One region of the uncultured Virgibacillus sp. genome, then DNA from elsewhere that is predicted to be linked to it. Evidence: a T-box and tRNA genes for the amino acid it is inferred to sense, from the RefSeq annotation. Region 1 holds a T-box; the other holds one or more tRNA genes.
The links. The T-box of region 1 lies ahead of serS (serine--tRNA ligase). A T-box ahead of a tRNA ligase gene usually reads a tRNA of that ligase, here a tRNA-Ser.

Region 1 (4,059 bases):
GATTTATTTACGACAGTAGTTGATTGGGTGAAAGGCTTATTCTAATCAATTTTTCTTAAAGAGGAAAACTTGATCATCTGATATAGTTATTTTATAACAAGGGGGAGTTTATATGTCTCATACAGGTACAGAACGTGTAAAACGTGGTATGGCAGAAATGCAAAAGGGCGGCGTTATTATGGACGTTGTCAATGCTGAACAGGCGAAGATTGCTGAGGAAGCAGGAGCAGTTGCGGTAATGGCTCTTGAACGTGTTCCATCTGATATACGAGCAGCTGGTGGTGTCGCTCGTATGGCGGACCCTACTATAACAGAAGAAGTGCTAAATGCTGTCTCGATTCCTGTAATGGCAAAGGCACGCATTGGACATATCACAGAAGCACGAGTGTTAGAAGCAATGGGTGTTGACTATATTGATGAAAGTGAAGTCTTAACACCAGCTGATGATGTGTATCATATTAATAAATCAGATTATACCGTACCATTTGTTTGTGGCTGTCGTAATCTAGGAGAAGCGGCACGTCGGATTGGCGAGGGTGCTTCCATGTTACGTACCAAAGGTGAACCTGGAACAGGGAATATTGTAGAAGCAGTTCGTCACATGCGTCAGGTACAATCAGAAATTAGGAAGCTTACTGCGATGTCAAGAGATGAAGTGATGACTTATGCCAAGGAGATAGGTGCACCGTTCGAATTACTAATCGAAATTCGTGAGGATGGCCGTCTACCTGTGGTTAATTTTGCAGCTGGTGGGATAGCGACACCAAGTGATGCTGCACTCATGATGGAGTTAGGGGCTGATGGTGTATTTGTTGGTTCAGGTATCTTCAAATCTGCAAATCCTGCCAAGTTTGCTAAGGCCATTGTAGAGGCGACAACACATTACCGAGATTATAAATTGATTGCAGAACTTTCTAAGGACCTTGGGGTTGCCATGAAAGGTATTGAAATGAGCACCATTGAAGCACATGATCGTATGCAGGATCGTAGTGAATAGAAGGAAGGATTCCATATGACAACAATTGGAGTGCTTGCATTACAAGGTGCAGTCCGCGAGCATCTTCGGGCTGTAAAGGCTTGTGGTGCTAATGCAATAGAGATAAAACGAAAAGAACAGCTAGCTGAGATTGATGGATTAATTCTTCCTGGCGGTGAAAGCACAACGATTAGAAGATTAATTGACAGCTATGACTTTTTTGATGCTATTCAAGATTTTGGTCAGCAAGGTAAGCCTATCTTTGGCACGTGTGCTGGAATGATTTTAATGGCGACTGCCATAAAGGATCAAGATACTGCACATTTAAAACTAATTGATATGGAAGTTGCTCGTAATGCATTTGGACGTCAGGTTGCGAGTTTTGAGGCCGATGTAGAGGTGCATGGTATTGCAGCAGATTTTAATGCTGTGTTTATTCGCGCGCCCTATGTTGTTAAAGCAGGACCCGATGTAGAGATACTTGCTACGTATAACGAACACATTGTTACAGTTAGACAAGGTAACTATCTAGCAACAGCTTTTCATCCTGAATTAACAGATGATAACCGGATGATTGCTTATTTTGTTCAGATGGTTAAGAAAGCTGTAGCAAGTACTTAACACTAGTAAACCTGATGAGACATAACTCAAATGCTTTTTCTTTGCATGTAGGAGTTTTATAGTCAGAATAAGACCGAACGAATTCGAATGCTAGTTAAAGGTGGTTATCCCGGAAGTTAGATTTTTCACTTTAACTTCCAGGGGACGGTACCATTGCTTCGAATTATCGTTCGGTTTTTTGATTAGCGTATTATGTCTGAGCTTTTTTTTATTCTCTTTTTGGTTGTCAACACCTTGCTCCATTACATTCGCTTCAACATGTTGGGCGATAGGATACGGTAGCTGTAGCAAAAAATGTTCTTCCAGATACATCTTTGGCATTATGGACGACAACAAACGAGGGATGGGGGTGCGCAGTTGCAAAAAAATGATAGTTGCATATACATAAAAAATCAGCTATGATGTAATATAATACCTATATAAAACGATGTTGACAGGAAATAGTAGTAGTTTATCTTCTTAAAGAGAATCGATGGTTGGTGTGAATCGATATTAGATAGCTATGAATCCATCCTTGAATTGGTTTATGGAATTCTTTGGATAGTAAGTAAACCCGGTGACGTACCGTTAAAACGATAAGCCGGAAGAGATTTCTCTTCAATCAGGGTGGCAACGCGGGAATTTTACTCTCGTCCCTATTTCATTAGGGACGGGAGTTTTTTGATTTTTATTTATTAGACATAACTAAGGAGGACAATTGTAATGCTAGACATGAAATTTTTACGGAACAATTTTCAAGAAGTGAAAGCAAAATTAACCCATCGTGGCGAAGATTTATCAGAGCTGGATCGTTTTGAGGACCTTGACGAAAACCGGCGTAAGCTTATAGCTGAAACAGAACAGCTGAAGGCAAAGCGAAATGAAGCATCTAAACAAATATCTGTATTAAAAAGAGAAAAGAAAGATGCAGAGCCAGCTATCAAGGAAATGCGCGAGGTTGGTGAAAAGATTGCTATACTGGATAAAAATTTAAAAGAAATCGAGGAACAATTGGGGCAAATTATGCTATCCATTCCAAACATTCCACATGAAAGTGTACCTGTTGGTGAAGATGAAGATGATAACATTGAAGTGCGTCAATGGGGCGAACGTCCAAACTTTGCTTATGAAGCTCAACCACATTGGGATATCGCAACAAATTTGGGTATATTGGATTTTGAACGTGCAGGGAAAGTGACTGGCAGCCGTTTTGTATTCTACAAAGGCTTAGGGGCACGCTTAGAGCGTGCTTTATGGAATTTTATGATGGATCTACATGCGGATGAACATGGTTATGAGGAAATGATTCCACCATATATGGTAAATCGTACAAGTATGACCGGAACAGGACAGCTGCCGAAGTTCGAGGAGGATGCATTTAAATTAGTTGATTGGGATTACTTTATGGCACCAACCGCGGAAGTACCAGTAACGAATTATCATCGGGATGAAATCTTATCTAGTGATGACTTGCCAAAAAAATATGCCGCATTTAGTGGGTGCTTCCGTTCTGAAGCAGGATCAGCAGGTAGAGATACTAGAGGATTGATTCGCCAGCATCAATTTAATAAAGTGGAGCTTGTTCATTTTGTTAAACCAGAAGAATCTTATGAAACATTGGAAATGTTGACTGGACATGCAGAAAAAGTATTACAGTTATTAGAGCTACCATATCGTGTTATGAGCATGTGTACTGGTGATCTAGGTTTTACAGCAGCAAAAAAATATGATATTGAGGTTTGGATCCCTAGTCAAAACACGTATCGTGAAATTTCTTCTTGTTCTAATTTTGAGGATTTCCAAGCTAGGCGAGCGGGGATACGATTCCGTAGAGATGTAAAAGCTAAACCGGAATTCGTGCATACGCTCAATGGTTCTGGTCTAGCGATTGGTCGTACTGTTGCAGCAATCCTCGAAAATTATCAGCAAGCAGATGGTACTGTTGAGATCCCTAAAGTATTAAAACCTTATATGGGCGGAAAAGAAGTAATTAAATAGTTTATTCTAAAAGCGTGCCGGAATTATATAAATCGGCACGCTTCTATTTTAGTTGTCGCTGGATGAGGATTAATCTGTGAGCATCAGTGAACTTCAAAGGAACATTAACGAAAAACTGGTGACTTCAAACAATCATCTAGAAAAAATTCTTTTAAACCTCTAAAATGATGTAGACAAAGTGATCAAGGATTGCTACTATATAAATGATAATGATTATCAATTTCATTAGGTTAGATGGTTCTTTTTGATAAGGAAGTGGGAAGAAATATGGCTGCAGAGTCTCGGACATCCGATCTACATACAACAACGAAATCTATTAAATCTAGACCACTGCCAGCAATGATTATTTTAATTGGTGGTATTATCGCAACTATATTTGCTCTGACACTTTCTATTTCTATAGGTGCAGCTGATATTACATTTTCCACTGTATGGGAAGCGATATTTCATTATGATCCAACCAGTACTTCACACTCCATTATTCA
Region 2 (4,059 bases), on a different contig from region 1:
CAATCGTATTAAATAGCGTAACTGCTTCCTGAACATGATCCTTACTTACACCTTTTCCAGCAGAGATAGCAGTTGCAGATTCACCAATAGATGCTGAAGTGTTTGGCATTGCTCGAATAACTGGTACATTTATACCGATAAATTGTTTTATAGCTGTAGTAGAAATACCTGCTGTTACAGATATAATTAATTGATTCGCTGTAATATAGTCCTTGATAGAATCGATGGCTTGCTCTATATCGTATGGTTTGGTAGCCAAAATAATTATGTCTGTATCTGTTGTTATCTTTTCTTTATCCATTACGCTATTAATTTGATACCTTTTCTCTAGTCGAGAAATTCGCTCCTGATTACTTCGATTGGTTACTGAAATATGATTATTATCTACGATCTCTGCCCGAACCATTCCTGATATAATTGCTTCAGCCATTGATCCTGCTCCGATGAATGCGATTTTTTTATCCATTTCCAATTACCTCCTAGATTAAATTCAATACGTTCCGTTAGATACTTACTACTTATTTGTTTTTCCAAAAAGAAAAGCTCCTTTCATCCTTCAAATAAGGACGAAAAGAGCATTTCCGCGGTACCACCTAAATTGACATAGCTAACCTATGCCCAGCTTTTATTGTTAACACAGTCTTCATCTGCGGTCAGATTTATTCTAACGGCTCCTGGATAGGTTCATACAAGTCGTTTACGTCTGGGATCTTTCAGCCGATGGATCCCTTTCTCTTTCGTACGCCCGCTGCATTACTGGTCCAATCACTGCCTTTTTAAAATATTATTTGGTTAGATATGTACTATATGCTGAAATGCTTCAAATGTCAAGAAAACGTGTAATTTAGGTTAAATTAAGCTAAACTAAAAATAATCATCAAGGAAAGAAGGGCTAACATGGCTAATTCAATAAATCAAATTCAGCAGCTTAAACAAATTCGCGATCAAATGACACGTTTTATGATGACCTATAAATTTGGTCTTGATGAAATTAACACAAAGCTTCAGATCCTTCAGGAGGAATTTCAGCATTTCCATGACTATAATCCGATTGAGCATATTAAATCAAGGATAAAATCTCCAGAAAGTATTCTAAAAAAAATGTACCGAAAAAATCTAGATATTTCACTTGAATCCATTAGAGAAAATATCCATGACATTGTAGGTATTCGTATTGTTTGTTCGTTTATTTCTGATATTTATCGCGTTAGCGAAATGATTCAGCAGCAAAAGGACATAACCGTGATTTCCTGTAAAGATTATATAAAACATCCTAAATCCACCGGTTATCAAAGTCTCCACCTTATTCTTTCGATACCTGTGTTTATGTCAGATCGTGAAGAACATGTATATGTAGAAATTCAAATTCGTACCGTTGCTATGGATTTTTGGGCAAGTCTTGAGCATAAGATTTACTATAAGTATAATAAAGTAATTCCTGATCATTTATCAAAAGAATTAACGGATGCTGCGAAAGTAGCATCAGACCTCGATTTACGAATGGAACAATTACATAATGAAGTGAACCATATAAAAGCACAGGAAGGTGAAGACAACGATTTACAATTATTAAAAATAGCTAATGAAAGCTTTGCACTTCCTCGTAAACTTCTCGAATCATTTATAAAAGAAACGAAATAAGCAAACTTCAACAATTCCGTTTCCATATACAGCGAAAAAAACCGCTACATGGTAACGGTTTTTTTATCTCCAAAATTTTATGCGCTATTTTATAAATGGAGGAGGTAGAGGGATTCGAACCCCCGCGGGCTGTTACACCCCTGTCGGTTTTCAAGACCGATCCCTTCAGCCAGACTTGGGTATACCTCCGTGACAACAAAATATAATATACCATGCATAAATAAGCTTGTCAATGACAATAATCCATTTCGGAAATTTCCGTCATTTATAGATGTGTATATTTGAATTCACTTCATACATGCTTATCACTAAAAACCTCTATAAACAAAGTGAAAGTTCAATTCAATAGAGAAATTACTGTATGCGGATAACCGAACACTCTGGATCCAAAAAGGCTAGTTGAATCGTTAAAAATTATGGAGGAAATGAGAATGTTATCTTCATTCCCCCATATTCCCATTATCCCTATTATGCTTGAGTTCTTTCAACATATTCTTCATAAATACGTGCATAGACTGCTTTATCGGTAATAAGCTTTAAAGCAGTAAATGCGGATGCCTTGGCTGCAACAATGAGAGCCTCATCAGCCTGCTTTGATTTAGCAGCTTCACGAAAGGCTACGGTATGACCAACTAAGTCACTAGAACCAATTTTAATATGCGGATGGATTGTTGGAACAACCTGACTAATATTTCCTGTATCTGTTGACCCCAACGTTTTTCTTTCTTCTGTGTTAACTGTCTCCCCTAATTCTTCGACGACTTCTTTAAAAACGTCATCAAAACTACGATTTATAATAAAATTATCGACCTCATTTTGAAATGGGGTAACCTTCAGCTGTGAACCAGTTGCTAAAGCCGCTCCTTCAGCAATCGACTTAACTCGATCAGTTACTTCATTTAATGTATTTCTCGATGCTGCTCGGATGAAAAATCGTGCCTTTGCATATTCAGGAACCACATTAGGAGCATGACCACCATCTGTAATAATTCCATGAATACGTACATCACTTGGTACATGCTGACGTAAAGCATTTATCCCGTTAAACAATTGGATCACACCATCCAATGCATTTATTCCTTCTTCTGGATGCGCTGATGCATGAGCTGGCTTCCCAAGAAATTCGAAATCTAATGGATCTACAGCTAAGCTTGGTGACGTTAGACTAGTTTCGGCACCTGGATGTACGATAATTGCAGCATCAAGCTGGTCAACAAGCCCTGCCTTTACAAAACTTCCTTTCGCACTGCCATTAGGTCCACCTTCCTCAGCTGGTGTTCCTAATACAACTAAATTCCCACCAATTTCATCAATTACTTTACTTAGACCAATTGCAGCAGCAATACTGGTGGCGCCTATCACATTATGGCCACATGCATGCCCAATTCCAGGCAACGCATCATATTCCGCTAAAAATCCAATGGTCCGTCCTTTAACTCTACCATGTTTCTTTGCGATAAACGCTGTTTGGTGCCCGGCTATATCTTTTTCAACGTCAAAGCCTTCCTCAACTAAAATATCTGTTAATGTTTTAGCTGCAAAGAATTCCTGATTTCCGATTTCTGGGTTCTCATGTATGGTATGACTAATCCCTATATATCTTTCTTTATTCGCATCAATATAAGTTGCAATTCGCTTTTTAAGTTCCACGATATTACCTGTAACGATAGTCATCTTCTTCACCTCTCTATATTATTATTTGTCTAATGTCCTATTTCATTTAACGGTACGAACGTTGGAATTGAATTTCCGTCTCTTTCTTTTTCTATAAAATTCGCAACATCCTCGGTTTGATAAATATCTGCTAATTTCTTCAACACTTCATCATCTTGATCCTCTTTTTGGACAGCGATGATATTTATATATGGCGTTGCTGTTTCATCTTCATGGTAAATGGAATCATCTAACGGGCTAAAACCTGCATCAACTGCAATCCCATTATTAATAATAGAAGCATCGACATCAGGTAAAACACGCGGTGTTTGACCAGCCACTAGCAATTCAAATTGAAGATTCTTTGGATTCTCAACAATCTTATCTAATGAACCATTGCCATCAAATCCTTCTTCTAACGTTATCAACCCTGCGTCCTGTAACAACAATAGACCTCTCCCCATATTTGTTGCCTCTTTTGCTAAGGCAATGGTTCCACCTTCTGGAATATCTTCTGGACGATCATGCTTTTCAGAATATAAGCCCATTGGAGCAATAACTGTTGTTGCAATTGGGGTTAAATCTAAATGATGTTCTTCAATAAAAGCATCAAAATAAGATACCGTCTGAAAAGCATTTGCATCGATTTCCCCCTCAGCTAATGCTAAGTTGGGCTGAACATAGTCAGAAAAACGAACGATTTCGACATCTATCCCTTCTTTTTTTGCTTTTTCTGCCACGTAATCCCAAATGGCTGTATCTGAT

Region 2: it encodes a tRNA-Ser, which carries the amino acid that the T-box ahead of serS (serine--tRNA ligase) is inferred to sense. The anticodon was not compared.

Annotation. Positions count from the first base shown of each region.
Region 1 is NZ_CANMAB010000039.1:25,347-29,405, forward strand. It holds gene Q1A47_RS10380 (serine hydrolase) at 1-45, shown strand, start outside; gene pdxS (pyridoxal 5'-phosphate synthase lyase subunit PdxS) at 113-997, shown strand; gene pdxT (pyridoxal 5'-phosphate synthase glutaminase subunit PdxT) at 1,013-1,597, shown strand; gene Q1A47_RS10395 (hypothetical protein) at 1,688-1,888, opposite strand; T-box leader at 2,019-2,237, shown strand; gene serS (serine--tRNA ligase) at 2,300-3,574, shown strand; gene Q1A47_RS10405 (iron ABC transporter permease) at 3,842-4,059, shown strand, end outside.
Region 2 is NZ_CANMAB010000052.1:6,865-10,923, reverse strand. It holds gene proC (pyrroline-5-carboxylate reductase) at 1-466, opposite strand, end outside; gene Q1A47_RS12140 (GTP pyrophosphokinase family protein) at 898-1,641, shown strand; tRNA gene Q1A47_RS12135 (tRNA-Ser) at 1,738-1,830, opposite strand; gene Q1A47_RS12130 (M20 family metallopeptidase) at 2,110-3,315, opposite strand; gene Q1A47_RS12125 (MetQ/NlpA family ABC transporter substrate-binding protein) at 3,345-4,059, opposite strand, start outside.